Regions from separate parts of the Streptomyces sp. JLYT201 genome, predicted to be linked through region 2. Evidence: riboswitches for the same ligand, from Rfam matches in the RefSeq annotation. Region 2 holds a riboswitch; the other holds the start of a gene.
The links. Region 2 has a riboswitch for S-adenosylmethionine ahead of AC5WAM_RS30195 (aminotransferase class V-fold PLP-dependent enzyme). Riboswitches for the same ligand answer to the same signal wherever they lie in the genome.

Region 1: another riboswitch for S-adenosylmethionine. It lies ahead of thrC (threonine synthase); the one in region 2 lies ahead of AC5WAM_RS30195 (aminotransferase class V-fold PLP-dependent enzyme).

The regions. Positions count from the first base shown of each region.
Region 1 is NZ_CM182551.1:5,391,070-5,399,489, reverse strand. Features, by position in the region: gene groL (chaperonin GroEL) at 1-735, opposite strand, end outside; gene AC5WAM_RS22605 (cold-shock protein) at 1,955-2,158, opposite strand; gene AC5WAM_RS22600 (MoaD/ThiS family protein) at 2,640-2,915, opposite strand; gene thrC (threonine synthase) at 3,063-4,394, opposite strand; SAM riboswitch class I at 4,388-4,540, opposite strand; gene AC5WAM_RS22590 (glucosyl-3-phosphoglycerate synthase) at 4,711-5,706, shown strand; gene AC5WAM_RS22585 (alpha,alpha-trehalose-phosphate synthase (UDP-forming)) at 5,902-7,290, shown strand; gene otsB (trehalose-phosphatase) at 7,300-8,151, opposite strand; gene AC5WAM_RS22575 (DUF3263 domain-containing protein) at 8,168-8,420, opposite strand, start outside.
Region 2 is NZ_CM182551.1:7,133,446-7,141,865, reverse strand. Features, by position in the region: gene AC5WAM_RS30200 (glycerate kinase family protein) at 1-679, shown strand, start outside; gene AC5WAM_RS30195 (aminotransferase class V-fold PLP-dependent enzyme) at 613-2,028, opposite strand; SAM riboswitch class IV at 2,203-2,320, opposite strand; gene trpD (anthranilate phosphoribosyltransferase) at 2,542-3,606, opposite strand; gene qcrB (cytochrome bc1 complex cytochrome b subunit) at 3,762-5,414, opposite strand; gene qcrA (cytochrome bc1 complex Rieske iron-sulfur subunit) at 5,411-6,463, opposite strand; gene qcrC (cytochrome bc1 complex diheme cytochrome c subunit) at 6,460-7,269, opposite strand; gene ctaE (aa3-type cytochrome oxidase subunit III) at 7,371-7,991, opposite strand; gene AC5WAM_RS30165 (DNA-binding transcriptional response regulator) at 8,156-8,420, shown strand, end outside.

The sequences.
Region 1 (8,420 bases), 1.7 Mb from region 2:
CAGCGGCTTGCCCGACTGCATGACCTTCTCCAGGAGCGGAAGGAGGTCCTTCACGTTGGAGATCTTGGAGTTGACGATGAGGATGTACGGGTCCTCGAGCGCGGCCTCCATGCGCTCCATGTCGGTCGCGAAGTACGCCGAGATGTAGCCCTTGTCGAAGCGCATGCCCTCGGTGAGCTCGAGCTCCAGACCGAAGGTCTGCGACTCCTCGACCGTGATGACGCCTTCCTTGCCGACCTTGTCCATGGCCTCGGCGATGAGCTCGCCGATCTGGGTGTCGGCGGCGGAGATGGAGGCCGTGGAGGCGATCTGCTCCTTGGTCTCGACCTCCTTGGCCTGGTCGAGCAGGGCGCCCGAGACGGCCTCGACGGCCTTCTCGATGCCGCGCTTCAGGGCCATGGGGTTGGCACCCGCGGCCACGTTGCGCAGGCCCTCGCGGACCAGCGCCTGGGCCAGGACGGTCGCGGTCGTCGTGCCGTCACCGGCGACGTCGTCCGTCTTCTTCGCGACCTCCTTGACCAGCTCGGCGCCGATCTTCTCGTACGGGTCCTCGAGCTCGATCTCCTTGGCGATGGACACACCATCGTTGGTGATCGTGGGGGCGCCCCACTTCTTCTCGAGGACGACGTTGCGACCCTTGGGGCCCAGGGTCACCTTGACGGCGTCGGCGAGCTGGTTCATGCCGCGCTCGAGGCCGCGCCGTGCCTCCTCGTCGAACGCGATGATCTTGGCCATGTGAAGTGGTCCTCCCGGACAGGGGTGGAAAAACTCGGACCGCGCCGGCGCCCGCGACGGACGGTCTGCCTGCCTTGTGGTTCCTTGCCCCACCCGGCCTGCGGACCTCACCCACCCGGTCCTTCTGTCACTCTCACTCGTAGAGTGCTAACGCCAATGATTAGCACTCGCCCCCTCCGAGTGCAAGGTCGCCCCCACGGTCTGGGGTCCGGCTTCCCCCGGCGCCCACCGCCCGCCGGGCGCGGACCCCGGCCGCCGACGCCGCCGCTACCACTGCTGCTGCTGCCGCTGCCGCCGCCGCGGATCTTCCCCACCCGCCCGCCCATGACCAGCCAGCCCGCAGCGTGAGCACGAGGGCACCTCCCTGCCCGCATAGTGCCCTGCCGGGCAAACCGGCACCCTTCAGCCCCCACCGCCCGCCAGGCGCGGGCCGCCGCCCACAACACCGCCGCTCCGCGCACGGCCGAGCAAACCGGCTTCCTTCGGGTGCGAGCCGGAACCCACAAGGCCGCCGCTGGCGCGGCGGATGCCCTCCCACCCGCCCACCCATGACCAGGCAGCTTCACAGCACGAGCGAGAGGCCACCTCCCCGCCCGCACAGTGCACCGCCGAGCAAACGGGCGGGTGGGTGGGAGACATCCGCCGCGGAGCGGCGGCGCCGGGGGCGACAACCCGCGCCCGAGAGACGACGGGACGGCAGGGCGAACGCCCCGCCGCACGGCACAGCCGCCTGGCCACGGGCGGGCGGGAGGGAGGGAGGCACCCGCCGCGCCAGCGGGGACGACAGCCCGCACACGAGCGACGGACGACAGGGCGAACGCCCCGCCGCACGGCACAGCCGCCTGGCCATGGGTGGGCGGGTGGGAGGCACCCGCCGCGCCAGCGGGGGCGACAGCCCGCACACGAGGGACGACAGGACGGACGACCCACCGCACGACGAAGCCGCCTGGCCATGGGTGGGTGGGAGGGCACCCGCCGCGGCAGCGGCGGCCTCGGGGGCGACAGCCCGCACCCGAGCGACGGACGACAGGGCGGACGGGCCGCCCGCGCGGCGCAGCCGCCTGGTCACGGGTGGGTGGGCGGGGAGGATCCGCCGCGGAGCGGTGGCGTCGGCGGGGGCCCCGGGCCCCGGCTGGAGCGGGGCCCAACAGAGGAGGGCCCGCCTCCCGAACCGGGAGGCGGGCCCACGCGTCGCTGGTGGCCGATCGCGCCAAGCCGATCAGACGGCGAGCTTGACCATGTCCGCCTGCGGACCCTTCTGGCCCTGCGAGATCTCGAACTCGACTCGCTGACCTTCTTCCAGGGTGCGGTAGCCGTCCATCTGAATCGCGCTGTAGTGGACGAATACATCCGCACCACCGTCGACCGCGATGAAGCCGTATCCCTTCTCCGCGTTGAACCACTTGACGGTGCCCTGAGCCATGCCTAACTCCCCTATTACTGGCCCTTGCGCAGGACCGCACTTCACGGACCCGGGTCAGACCTCACCCCCCATGGGTTGGGGGATGTGCGCCGGAACGCGTCGACCGCGGCTGAATGTATCTGTCCAACTGCCGTCTGCAACAGGTCAATCGGACGAGAATTCTGGGCACGGCCGGTCGTCGATATGCGGAGAATTCACCGGCGTTCAGGGCAAGTCGGGCCAGACAAAAGCCACGTTCGGCTCAAATAGGCAGGACACTTTGGCTGCTTCTTGTCGGCTCCGCGGCCGACTTCACCGAGGCGACTCATGCCGCCCGACATCAAAAACGAAGCTCCATTCCCAACTGTACCGCGCTCAACCATGCAGAATTGCCCCCTCCGCTTCTCTCGCGGAGGGGGCAATCGAGGTAACTCTGCGTAGGAACAAGAGCCGTTGTATACGAAACGGCCCCGCGAGTTCCCCGTGGCGGTTCCGGAACGGCTCAGCCGCCGGCGACCGCCGGAATGATCGAGATGCCCGCGCCGTCGGGCGTCGCGGTCTGGAGGCCCTGCTCGAAACGCACGTCGTCGTCATTGACGTACACGTTCACGAAGCGGCGCAGCTTGCCCTGGTCGTCCAGGACGCGGGCGCCGATCCCGGCGTGGTTCTTCTCCAGGTCGGCGATGACCTCGGCGAGGGTGGCGCCCTCGGCGGAGACCTCCGCCCGACCGCCGGTGTACGTACGAAGGATGGTCGGGATGCGAACGTTGACGCTCATACTCTTCACCTCGGTAGTTCAGACAGGGCACCCGGTACGGGAGCGCCCCAGGGGGCGCGGGGCTATGTCGATGTGCGGCTCCGCCGCGGGGGCGCGACCAGCCACAGCGAACCCGCTGACGAAATGAGGACCTGCGACTCTACGGCGCTAGCCCGCAAGCCCCGCGGAGCGGAACGCATCCAGGCTCGGCCGGATGGTCGCGGTCGCCTGCGAGGTGGCGGCGACCGCGTCGAGGGTCTTCAGGCCGTCACCGGTGTTGAGGACCACCGTGGTCAGCGAGGGATCGAGGAGACCGGCCTCGATCAGCTTGCGCGTGACCCCGACGGTCACGCCGCCCGCGGTCTCCGCGAAGATGCCCTCCGTGCGGGCGAGGAGCTTGATCGCGTCGACGACCTGCTCGTCGGTGACGTCCTCCACCGCGCCGCCGGTGCGCCGGGCGATGTCGAGCACGTACGGCCCGTCGGCCGGGTTGCCGATGGCGAGGGACTTGGCGATGGTGTTCGGCTTCTGCGGGCGGACGACGTCGTGGCCCGCCTTGAAGGCGGCGGAGACCGGCGAGCAGCCCTCCGCCTGGGCGCCGAAGATCTTGTACGGCTTGTCCGCGACCAGACCGAGCTTGATCAGCTCCTTCAGGCCCTTGTCGATCTTCGTGAGCTGCGAGCCGGAGGCGATCGGGATCACGAGCTGGTCCGGCAGCTCCCAGCCGAGCTGCTCGCAGATCTCGTACGCGAGGGTCTTGGAGCCCTCGCCGTAGTACGGCCGCAGGTTCACGTTGACGAAGCCCCAGCCCTCGCCGAGCGGGTCGCCGATGAGCTCGGAGCAGAAGCGGTTCACGTCGTCGTAGTTGCCCTCGATGCCGACGAGCTCGCCGCCGTAGACCGCGGCCATGACGACCTTGCCCTGCTCCAGGTCGTGCGGGATGAACACGCAGGAGCGGAAGCCCGCGCGGGCGGCGGCGGCGCCGACGGCCCCGGCGAGGTTGCCCGTGGAGGAGCAGGACAGCGTGGTGAAGCCGAAGGCGCGCGCGGCCTCCAGGGCCTGCGCGACGACGCGGTCCTTGAAGGAGTGCGTGGGGTTGCCGGAGTCGTCCTTGACGAACAACTTGCCCTGCTCGACGCCCAGTTCGCGGGCGAGGTTGTCGGCCTTGACGAGCTGGGTCCAGCCGGGGTTGAGGTTCGGCTTGTCCGCCACGTCGGCGGGGACGGGCAGCAGCGGGGCGTACCGCCAGATGTTCGCGGGGCCGGACTCGATCTTGGCCCGGAGCGCCTCGGGGTCGCCGACGGGGAGGTCGTAGGCGACTTCGAGCGGGCCGAAACACTCGGCGCAGGCGAAGATCGGTCCGAGCGGGAAGACGGTGCCGCACTCGCGGCAGGAGAGACCCGAGGCGGGTCCCAGGTCGACGGTGGCGTCCGCGGTGCCCTCGGGGGACGTGGTGTCGACGGTCTGCACAGCCATGGAGGCGAGGCCCTTTCTCCTCATCTTCCTCGCGGCGCATCTCGCCACGAGACGGAATTGGCACCTTCCCGAGCCGGGAGCCTCGCGGTGCGCCTGTGGCGGCTACGAGACCGGCTGGAGGGTTGCCGGGGCTTCAACGGGCCGTATCCCTCTGCCCCTCTGGATGAGCGGTATTCGGTTGTTGTACGCGGGGCGCCAGTGGCACCCGTGACGGACGGCGACCCCCGACATGCGATGGTCACCGGCCTTGTTCAAGACTGTAACCGACGGCCAGGACAGTTGAGATAGTCGTCCGAACCGCGAGATGGATCACATACGGCCACCAACGGGAGGAACCCGCGTGCTGGAAGAGGTCGAGCGCTGGCTGAGCAGGCGTTCCTGGTCCGTGACCGACCGCCCGCTGGACCGTCTCACCGCCGCGAAGCGGGCCTCGGGCACCACGGTGAGCGTCGTGCTGCCCGCGCTCGACGAGGAACGGACGGTCGGGGAGATCGTCGCGGAGATCCGTCGCGAGCTGGTCGAGAAGATCCCCCTGGTCGACGAGCTCGTGGTGGTGGACTCCGGCTCGCGGGATCGCACCGCCGAGGTGGCGCGCGCCGCGGGCGCCCGGGTCGTGCGCCGGGACGACGTCCTGCCGCGCGTCCCGGCGGTGCCCGGCAAGGGCGAGGTCCTGTGGCGGTCGCTCCTGGTCACGCACGGTGATGTGATCGCGTTCGTGGACGCCGATCTGAAGGAGTTCTCGGCCGACTTCGTGACCGGCATCGTGGGCCCGCTGCTCACCGAGCCGGACGTGCACTTCGTGAAGGCCATGTACGACCGCCCGCTGACGATGCTCGACGGCCCCGGCGCCCCCGGCGACCCCGACGGCGAGGGCCCCGGCGCCACGGCGGGCCAGGGCGGCCGCGTCACCGAGCTGATGGCGCGCCCCCTGCTCAACATGCACTGGCCCCAGCTCGCGGGCTTCGTCCAGCCCCTCGGCGGCGAGTACGCGGCCCGCAGGTCGCTCCTGGAGCGCCTGCCCTTCCCCGTCGGGTACGGCGTGGAGCTCGGGCTGCTCGTGGACGCGCTGCACACCGTCGGCCTGGACGCGCTCGCGCAGGTCGACGTCGGGGTGCGCAAGCACCGCCACCAGGACGGGCAGGCGCTCGGCCGGATGGCCGCGTCGATCTACCGCACGGCGCAGCTGCGGCTCGCCCGCGCCCATCTCGTGCGCCCCGAGCTGACGCAGTTCGTCCGGGGCGCGTCGGGCTTCGAGCCGCGGACGTATCCGGTGGACACGGAGGAGCGGCCGCCGATGACGGAGATCGAGGAGTACGAAGCGCGGCGCGTGGCTTGAACGGTCCTGCGGGGCGAGGCTGGATTTTGTCTGCGGGCTGTCGGGGGCTGGTCGCGCAGTTCCCCGCGCCCCTTTGGGGCGCTGCCCCACAGGGCGGCTTCCCGGCAGGACGGCTTCCCGTCGAGTCGGCCAAGTGAGGAGCCACTCGCACGGGTGCGCGTTTACGTGGACCCGGCTCGGGCTAGGTTCGCCAACATGGTCTCCGTTCACGCCGCCGCCCGAGTCCTCGTCGCGTCCAACCGCGGCCCCGTCTCGTACGCCGTCGGGGACGACGGCGAGCTGACCGCGAGCCGCGGCGGCGGGGGGCTCGTGTCGGGGCTCAGCGCCATCGGCGACGAGGCGGACGCGCTGTGGGTGTGCTCCGCGCTCGGCGACGGCGACCGCGAGGCGGTGCGGCGCGGGGTCTCCGAGCCCGGCGTGCGCATGCTCGACATCGACGCGAAGACCCACGCGGCGGCGTACAACGGCATCGCGAACTCGGTGCTGTGGTTCGTGCACCACATGCTGTACCAGACGCCTCTGGAGCCGGAGTTCGGCCCCGAGTTCCGCGCCCAGTGGGCCGCCTACGAGCAGTACAACCAGGCCTTCGCGGAGGTGCTCGCCGACAGCGCGGCGCCCGGCGCGGCGGTCCTGGTGCAGGACTACCACCTCGCGCTCGTGCCGGGGATGCTCCGCGAGCTCCGCTCCGACCTGCGGATCGGGCACTTCTCGCACACCCCGTGGGCGCCCGTCGACTACTTCCGCATGCTGCCCGACGACATCGCCGAGCGGCTGCTCCGCGGCATGCTGGGCGCGGACCGGCTCGGCTTCCTCACCGGGCGGTGGGCGGACGCGTTCACGGACTGCTGCGTGCGGCTGCTCGGCGGCACGTCGGGGACGCGGATCGGGGTGCACGGGCTCGGCGCGGACGCGGACTTCCTGCGGGAGCGGTCGCGGCGCGCGGACGTCGAGGAGCGGCTCGTGAGCCTGCGCGAGCAGGTGGGCGCGGGGCGGAAGGTCATCGTCCGGGTGGACCGCACCGAGCTGTCGAAGAACATCGTCCGGGGCCTGCGGGCGTACGAGCTGCTGCTCGACGAGCACCCCGAGTGGCACGAGCGGGTGGTGCACGTCGCGTTCGCCTACCCCTCGCGGCAGGACCTCGCGGTCTACCGCTCCTACACGGCGGAGGTCTCCCGCGTCGCCGAGGGCATCAACGCCCGCTTCGGCACGGCCGGTTGGACGCCGGTGGTGCTGCACGTCAAGGACGACTTCGCGCGCTCCCTCGCCGCGTACCGGATCGCCGACGTGGCCCTGGTCAACCCCATCCGGGACGGCATGAACCTGGTCGCCAAGGAGGTCCCCGTCGTCTCCGACGAGGGCTGCGCGCTGGTGCTGTCGCGCGAGGCCGGGGCCTATGAGGAGCTCGGCGAGGACGCGTTCGCGGTGAATCCGTACGACGTGACGGGGACGGCCCACGCGCTCCACGAGGCCCTGCTGCTGCCCGCAGCGGAGCGCGCCGAACGCACCAAGCGCCTGGCCGTCGCGGCCACGGCCCTGCCGCCCGCCCGCTGGTTCCTGGACCAGCTCGCGGCGCTGGAGTCCTAGCCGCGCCGTTCAGGCGAGGTCGGCGGTCAGCCGGGTCAGGAGCCCGACCACGCCGGCGGGCCCTTCGACCACCAGGTCGGCGCGGGACGCGAGCTCCGCGACCTCCGCGCTGCCGCTGCACACCAGGAGCCCCCGCACCCCGCCGTCCGCCCGCAGCTTGTCCACGGCGGCGAACGCGGGCAGGTCCCCGAGGTCGTCCCCCGCGTAGAGGACCGACTCGGCGCCCACTTCGCGTACGTACTCGGTGAGGGCCACGCCCTTGTCCACGCCGGGCGGCCGCAGCTCCAGGACCATCCGGCCGGGCTCCACGATCAGCCCGTGGCGGGCGGCGAGCTCGCCGAGGGGCCCGCGCAGGGCGTCGAAGGCGGCCTGGGGGTCCTCGGCCCGGCGCGTGTGCACCGCGACGGCCCGGCCCTTCTCCTCGATCCAGGTGCCCCGCCAGGCCCCGATCGCGTCGAGGAAGCCGGGCAGCTCGGCCCGTACGGCGGCGACGCCGGGGTGCGGCTCGGCCGCGCGCACGGTGCCGGTGACGGCGTCCCAGCGCTCCGCGCCGTAGTGCCCGAGCACGACGAGGTGCTCCAGGCCGGGGACGCCCGCGAAGCCGCCGTGGCGGACGGCCACGCCCGCGGGGCGGCCGGTGACGACCGCGACGGAGCGGACCCTCGGGGCGAGGGCGGCGAGCGCGGGGACGGCGTCCGGGTGGGCCCTGGCCCGTTCGGGGTCCGGCACGATCGCCGCGAGCGTGCCGTCGAAGTCCAGGGCGATCACGGCGCGTTCGGGGCGGGCCAGGATCGCGGCGAGGCCGTCGCGGCCCGCGGGGGTCAGTGGCTCGTACGGGGAGTGCGTGCGGTCGTCGCCCATGGGACCGACCCTAGCGTCAGCGCTCCGCGCGGCGTGCGGCGCGTACCCGTCGCAGGCGGTTCACGGTGACCGGGTCGTGGGCCAGGGCGCGCTCGTCGTCAAGGAGGGCGTTGAGGAGCTGGTAGTAGCGCACCGGGGCCAGGCCGAGCTCTTCGCGGATGGCGCGCTCCTTGGCGCCGGGGCCGCTCCAGTTGCGCCGCTCCAGGGCGAGCACGGCCCTGGCCCGCGCGGACAGGCCGCCCCCGGCCCCGGAGGGCTCGGGCGCGGGG
Region 2 (8,420 bases):
CGCCGACCCGCGCCTCGCCGGGGCCGAGCTGCTCGTCGCCTGCAACCAGCACAACGTCCTGTGCGGCGAGCAGGGCGTGGCCCGCGTCTTCGGCCCGCAGAAGGGCGCCACCCCGGCCCAGGTCGAGGAGCTCGCCGCGGGCCTGGAGCGCTGGGCGTACGTCCTCACCCGCGACCTGAACGTCGGCGCCGATCTGTTCCACGGCCCCGGCACCGGCGCGTCCGGCGGCCTCGGCGCGGGCCTCGCCGCGCTCGGCGCCCGGCTGCTGCCGCGCTTCGACGTGCTCCTCGACCACCTCGACCTGGACGCCCGCCTGGCCCGCGCCGATCTGGTCGTCACCGCCGAGGGCGCCCTCGACCGGCAGACGCCGCGCGGCAAGGTCCCGGCCGAAGTGGCCCGCCGCGCCAAGCGGTTCGGCCGCCCGGTGCTCGCCCTCGCGGGCACCATCGGCGACGGGGCGCACCTGGTGCGGGCGGCGGGCGTGGACGCCTACAGCGCGATCCTGCCCGCGCCCGTCACGCTCACCGAGGCGCTCGGCCGGGGCGGGGAGTTCCTCACCGACGCCACCGAACGGGCCCTGCGGATGATTCTGCTCGGCTCGCGCCTGCCGGGTCAGGCGGCGGTGGCCGCGGGGTCGGCGCCGGTGTCGGGCACGCAGCGCCCGTCCTCGGTGCGGTAGCTCCACCGCGCGCCGTCGCTGACCAGCTCCTTGACGGCCCGTACGAACCGCTCGACGTGCTCGTCGGGGGTGCCCGCGCCGAAGCTCACGCGGATCGCGTTCAGCGACCGCTCGCCGGGGGCGGCCTCCGGGGCGCCGCACTCGCCGGGCTCGTCCGGGGCGCTGCCGAGGAGCGTGCGCACCAGCGGGTGCGCGCAGAACAGGCCGTCGCGCACGCCGATGCCGTACTCGGCGGACAGCGCGGCCGCGAAGTGCGAGCTGTTCCAGCCGTCGACCACGAAGGAGATGACCCCGACGCGGGGCGCGTCGTCGCCGAACAGCGAGAGCACCCGCACCTCGGGCACTTCGGCGAGCCCCTCGCGCACCTTCCGGATGAGCTGCCGCTCCCGGGCGACCAGGGAGTCGAACCCGGCCTCGGTCAGGGCCTTGCAGGCGGCGGCGATGGAGTAGGCGCCGATGACGTTCGGCGAGCCCGCCTCGTGCCGGGCGGCCGTGTCGTGCCACTCGACGTCCACTCCCCCGTCGGCGCGCCGCGTCACCGTGCGCGAGGCACCGCCGCCCGCGAGGTAGGGCTCGGCCTCGCCCAGCCAGTCGGCCCGCCCGGCGAGCACCCCGGAGCCGAAGGGCGCGTACAGCTTGTGCCCGGAGAAGGCGATCCAGTCGACGTCCAACTCGGCGATGTCCACGGGGTGGTGGGGCGCGAGCTGCGCGGCGTCGAGGACGATGCGGGCCCCGTGGGCGTGCGCGGCGGCGGCCAGCTCGCGCACCGGCCACAGCTCACCGGTGACGTTCGAGGCACCGGTCACGCACACCAGGGCGGGCCCGTAGGGGTCGCGGTCGGCGAGCGCGCGCTCCAGGGTGCGCACCGCCTCGCCGGGCGTACGGGGGGCGTTCAGATACGTGACGCGCGCGTCGCGCCAGGGAAGGAGCGAGGCGTGGTGCTCGGTCTCGAAGACGAAGACCTGGCAGTCGGCCGGCAGGGCGGCGGCGAGCAGGTTCAGCGAGTCGGTCGTGGACCGGGTGAAGACCACCTGGTCGCCCTCCCGGCAGCCGAGGAACTCGGCCACCGTCCTGCGGGAGTTCTCGAACAGGTCGGTCGACAGCTGCGACAGGTACCCGGCGCCGCGGTGCACGCTGCCGTAGTACGGCGCGTACGCGGCCACGTCGTCCCACACCCGCTGGAGCGCGGGGGCGCTGGCCGCGTAGTCGAGGGCCGCGTACGTCACCTCGCCGCCGGTGACGAGGGGCACGGTGACGTCGCGGCCGAGCACGGGCAGCGGCTCGGCGCAGCAGGGCTCGGCGGACCCGGCGTCAGCGGCGGTGGCGGTGGCAGCGGTGGAGGCAGACATGGCGAACTCCCGTAAGAGGCAGGCGAGATCACTGTGCGGACAGCGGTCGACGCGACCGGTCAACGGCACAGGAGAAGGAAGAAAGGGGTACGGAGAACGGGGCCTTCGGCCCTATCGCATTCGCTGGCTCACGAGACTGCTCCCTCGACGACCAGGACCCCTGGTGACGCGAGGGGTCCGCGCTTGCGGTGAACCTTGCTGTTCACCGCCTGGTCTTCACCCGGGGCACCCCGCCACGGACGGAGGGTTGCCGGACAGCGGGCCGGGGCCGTAGTCGCTGTCACTCATGACCTGCGCAGCATTTTGCCACACGATCTTGCAAGCGCAACACCGCCGTCCACGATCCGGACCGGCGGGCCCCGTCAACCGGGCTGGGTCGAGGTGCCCCGAAGGGGCGCGGGGAACTGCGCGCTCAGCGCGCGAAAAGCCGCAGACGCGTCTGCTGAGGGCAGACGCGTCTGCGGCTTTGTGGGGGCTGGTCGCGCAGTTCCCCGCGCCTCTTACGGGCGGGGCTCAGGCGTTGCTGGCGGCTACCCAGCGCGCCAGCACCGCCCTCGCCGCGCCGGAGTCGATGGACTCGGCCGCCTTCGTCATGCCCGCGCGGAGCTGCTCCACGAGCGGGCCCGCGCCCGGCTCCAGGGCGACGAGCGCCGCCGCGGCGTTCAGCAGCACCGCGTCGCGCACGGGACCGGTCTCGCCGTCCAGGAGCCGCCGCGCGACCTCCGCGTTGTAGGAGGCGTCGGCGCCCCGGAGGGCCTCGATGGGAACCAGGTCGACACCGACGTCGCGCGGGTCGAAGGCCTCCTCGCGGACGCCGCCGTCGCGCACCACCCACACCCGGGAGGTGGCCGTGGTGGTGAGCTCGTCCAGGCCGTCGTCGCCGCGGAAGACGAGCGCGGAGGAGCCGCGCTCGGCGAGCACGCCCGCGAGGATCGGCGCCATCCGCGCGTCCGCGACACCGGTGGCCTGAGCCCGGACCTTCGCCGGGTTGGTCAGCGGGCCGAGGAAGTTGAACGTGGTGCGGATGCCCAGCTCGCGCCGCGCGGGGGCCACATGGCGCAGCGCCGGGTGGAACTTCACCGCGAAGCAGAAGGTGATCCCGGCCTCGTCCGCGACTTCGCGCACCCGCTGCGGCGTCAGCTCCAGATTGACGCCGAGCTTCTCCAGGACGTCGGAGGCGCCGGACGCGCTGGAGGCCGCCCGGTTGCCGTGCTTGACGACCTTCGCGCCGGTCCCGGCGACGACGATCGCGGACATGGTGGAGATGTTGACGGTCTTGGCGCCGTCGCCGCCGGTGCCGACGATGTCGACGCTCGGCCCGGGGACGTCGATGACGTGCGCGTGCGCGTACATGGCGCGGACGAGACCGGAGATCTCCTCGACGGTCTCCCCCTTGGCGCGCAGCGCGACGGCGAAGCCCGCGATCTGCGCGTCGGTCGCCTCGCCGCGCATGATGCGGTCCATCGCCCAGGCCGTGTCGTCGGCGCTCTGGTCGCGGCCGTCGAGGAGTCCGTTCAGCACGTCGGGCCAGGAACGGGCCGCCGCGGTGTCGCCTCCTGCGGGGGTCACAGCGCTCATGGCCGCTCCTGTGTGTTCGTCTGTGTTCGTCGAGGGGGTCGTCCCGCCGCTGCGGGTGCCCCCACCCTATCCAGCCCGGGGACGGCGAAGAGCCCCGTCCAACACCTGGACGGGGCTCTCGCCGTGGCGACCTGCAACGGTCGGGGACCTAAGGGTCAGTGGTGGCCGTGGCCGCTCGTGATCTCCTTGTACTCGTCGACCGTCGGCTTCGGGATCTGGCTGTCCTCGCCGTACATGCCCTTGGACAGCTTCGCCCGCAGCTTCTGCGAGCCCGTCACCTTGCGCTCGACACCGTTCTCGTCGACCGTCGGGCCGATCTCCAGCGGCTTGTACTGCTCGTGCGCGGTGAGGGTGTGCAGCTGGTCCTGGTCGAGCGGCTCGTGCACCTCGATGAACTCACCGTGCGGCAGGCGCTTGATGATGCCGGACTCGCGCCCGTGCAGCACCTTGTCCTTGTCGCGGCGCTGGAGGCCCAGGCAGATCCGCTTGGTGACGACGAACGCGATGACCGGTCCGACGAAGAAGAAGATCCGGACGAACCAGGTGATGGCGTTGATCGACAGGTGGAAGTGCGTGGCCCACAGGTCGTTGCCGCCACCGACCAGCATGATCATGTACGCGGTCACCCAGGCGACACCGAACGCGGTCCGCGTCGGGGCGTTGCGCGGGCGGTCCAGGATGTGGTGCTCGCGCTTGTCGCCGGTGACCCAGGACTCGATGAACGGGTAGACGGCGATGGCCGCGAGGACCAGCGGGAAGATGACCAGCGGGATGAACACGCCCAGGACCAGCGTGTGGCCCCAGAGGTTGATCTCCCAGCCCGGCATGACACGGATCAGACCCTCGGCGAAGCCCATGTACCAGTCGGGCTGGGCGCCGGTGGACACCTGGTCCGGGCGGTACGGGCCGATGGCCCAGATCGGGTTGATCGAGGCGATCGCCGCGACGGCCGCGATGACACCGAAGACCAGGAAGAAGAAGCCTCCGGCCTTGGCCATGTAGACCGGAAGGAGCGGCATGCCGACGACGTTCTTGTTGGTCTTTCCGGGGCCCGCGAACTGCGTGTGCTTGTGGTAGAAGACCAGGATCAGGTGCGCCACCACGAGGCCGAGCATGATGCCCGGCAGCAGCAGGATGTGCACCGAGTAGAACCGCGCGACGAAGTCACCGCCGGGGAACTCCCCGCCGAAGAGGAACATCGACAGGTACGTGCCCACGATCGGCACGGACAGGATCGCGCCCTGCATGAAGCGGACACCGGTGCCGGAGAGCAGGTCGTCGGGCAGCGAGTAACCGGTGAAGCCGGTGAACATGCCGAGGACGAACAGCAGGAAGCCGAACAGCCAGTTGACCTCACGGGGCTTGCGGAACGCACCCGTGAAGAACACGCGCATCATGTGCACGAACATGCCGGCGAGGAAGATCAGCGCCGCCCAGTGGTGGATCTGCCGGATCAGCAGACCACCGCGCACGTCGAAGGAGATGTGCATGGTCGAGTTGAACGCCTCGGACATCAGCTGGCCCTGCAGGGGCACGTAGCTGCCGTGGTACTCCACCTCGTTCATCGACGGGTGGAAGAACAGCGTCAGGTACACACCCGTGAGGATGATGATGATGAAGCTGTAGAGGCAGATCTCACCGAGCATGAAGGACCAGTGGTCCGGGAAGATCTTGCGCATGTTGGCCTTGGCCAGGGAGTAGATCCCAAGCCGGCCGTCGGCCCAGTCCGCGACCCGCTCGCCGGCGGGCGCTTTCTTGCGTGAATCGGTCGACGGGGCCGCCGTCGCCGTGGTGTTCTCGGTGCTCATCCGCGCTCCCAGAAGGCAGGACCGACGGGCTCTTCGAAGTCGCCGTGCGCCTCGAGGTAGCCCTCCTCGTTCACGCCGATCTTCAGCTGCGGAAGGGCGTGACCGGCGGGGCCGAAGATGACTCGGGCGCCGTCGGAGAGGTCGAAGGTGGACTGGTGGCACGGGCAGAGGACGTGGTGCGTCTGCTGCTCGTACAGGGAGATCGGGCAGCCCACGTGGGTGCAGATCTTGGAGTACGCGACGATGCCCTCGTGCGACCACGCCAGCTCGCGCTTGTCCTTGATGTCGTCGGGCTGGAGCCGGACGATCATCAGGGCGGCCTTGGCGATCTGGGTCTGGAAGTCGTGGTCGTGCTCCTCCAGGCCCTCCGGCTTGGCGAAGGTGAGCGAGCCGACGGCGACGTCGGAGGGACGCAGCGGCTCGTTCGTGTTCATGTTCACGAGCAGCTTGCCCTTGGACCACAGGGTGTGCCGCAGCTTGTCCTCCGGCAGCGGACCGAGGTCACGCAGCAGGACGACACCGGACAGCGGGACCAGGGTCAGCGCGCCGAACATGGTGTTGCGGATCAGCTTGCGCCGGCCGAGCTGGGACTCCTTCGCGCCGTCCGCGAAGTCCGCCATGACCTTGGCCTTGACCTCGGGCTCGGCCTCGATCGCGTGCCGCTCGTCGGCGACCTCGACGTCGGACATCAGGGTGCGGGCCCAGTGGACCGCGCCCGCGCCGATGCAGAACAGCGCCACGCCGAGGGTCATGCCGAGCGCGAAGTTCAGCGCGCTGATGTGCCCGATCGGCCAGATGTAGACGCTCTTCTCGACCGGGAACGCCACGTAGGAGGCGATGAAGCCGACGGTCGCCAGCATCGAGATCGTGAAGAGCATCGCGACCGTGCGCTCGGAGCGCCGGGCGGCCTTCTCGTCGATGTCCTGGACGCGGTGCTCGTGCGGCGGCAGGCCCGGGTCCGCGAAGGGGTCCTCGGCGACGGCCACCGCGCCGTGCGCGGACTCCTGCTCGCTGGGCAGGTTCTCTTCTGGGGTTTCTTGGCTACTCATGACTTCTTGGCCTTTGCGGTCCGGGCGGCGACCCACACGGCGACCGCGATCAGCGCGCCGAGGCCGAAGATCCAGGCGAAGAGGCCTTCGCTGACCGGTCCGAGACCGCCCAGCTTGAGACCGCCGGGGCTCTCGGTCTTCTCGCTGTTGACCGCGTCGATGTACGCGATGATTTCCTTCTTGTTCTTCTCCGGCATGGTCGTGTCGGGGAAGGAAGGCATGTTCTGCGGGCCGGTCTGCATGGCCTCGTAGATGTGCTTCTTGCTGACGCCTTCGAGGCTCGGTGCGAACTTGCCGTGGGTCAGCGCGCCACCCTCACCGGTGAAGTTGTGGCACTGGGCACAGTTGGTGCGGAACAGCTCGCCGCCCTTGGCGATGTCGGCGCCCTTGGGGTCGACCTGCTTCTCGGTCGGCACGGAGGGGCCGGCGCCGAGCGAGGCGACGTACGCGGCCAGCTGGTCGATCTCGGCCTGGCTGTAGATGACCTTCTTCTTCGGCGCCTGGGCGCCCTGCTGCTGCAGCGGCATGCGGCCGGTGCCGACCTGGAAGTCGACAGCGGCGGCGCCGACGCCGACCAGGCTCGGGCCGTCGGTGGTGCCCTGACCGCCGGTTCCGTGGCAGCTGGAGCAGCCCACGGCATAGAGCTTCTTGCCCTCGTCGATGGCGAGGGACTGAGCGGTTTCGTCGGCCTGCGCCTTGTCCGCCGGCGCGAACGCGGCGTACAGCCCCCCGGTGGCCGCCAGCGCGAGGAGTAGGACGACGACCGCCGCCAGCGGATGGCGTCGTCGTGCGGAGAGCTTTTTCACGGATTACCCCGGTGTCAGGATCTTCTGCGTCGATGCTTCTGGAATGTGTCGGTACGTCGGGTTCTGCGGGCGAAGCGGTGCCGCCCCGACCCCGGCGCCGACTACTTGATCATGTAGATCGTGGCGAAGAGGCCGATCCAGACGACATCGACGAAGTGCCAGTAGTAGGACACGACGATGGCGGCGGTCGCCTGCTCGTGGGTGAACCTCCTGGCCGCGTACGTACGGCCGAGGACCAGCAGGAAGGCGATGAGGCCGCCCGTCACATGCAGTCCGTGGAAGCCGGTGGTCAGGTAGAAGACCGAGCCGTACGGGTCGGACGAGAGCGAAAGGCCCTCGTGCTTGACCAGCTCGGTGTACTCGAAGACCTGGCCGCCGATGAAGATCGCACCCATGATGAAGGTGACGATGAACCACATCCGGAGCTTCTTCACGTCACCGCGCTCGGCGGCGAACACGCCGAGCTGACAGGTGAGGGAGGAAAGCACCAGGATCGTGGTGTTGGTCGCCGAGAACGGGAAGTTCAGGGCATCGGCCATTTCCTTCCAGTGGTCGGGACCGGTCACCGATCGCAGGGTGAAGTACATCGCGAAGAGGGCCGCGAAGAACATCAGCTCGGAACTCAGCCAGATGATGGTTCCGACGCTGGTGAGGTTCGGTCGATTGACCGGCGGGTGCGCGTGCCCGGTGTCTACTGTCGTTGCTGTCGCCACGACCGACATTATGTCGGTCGCTTATCCCGCCCTCACCCCGGGGGGTGCCGTTCGGAGTGTCTGCGGCCTGTGTCCTGCCCGGATGGCCCATCGCGGCACTGTCCGAACCGGTGTTGACGGGGTGTCGGGAGGAGTAGCATCCGCGCGAGATCCCTCGACGAAGCGGAGGAACCATGCAGCCGACCGCCACAGTGTTGATCTACAGCGATGACGCGAGCACCCGGGAACAGGTCCGCCTCGCGGCCGGGCGCAGGCCGGCCGCCGACGTCCCCGAAGTCCGCTTCGTCGAGTGCGCGACGCTGCCCGCGGTCCTGAAGGAGCTCGACCACGGCGGCATCGACGTGTGCGTGCTCGACGGCGAGGCCGTGCCCGCGGGGGGCATGGGCGTCTGCCGCCAGATCAAGGACGAGGTCTTCCAGGCCCCGCCCGTGCTGCTGC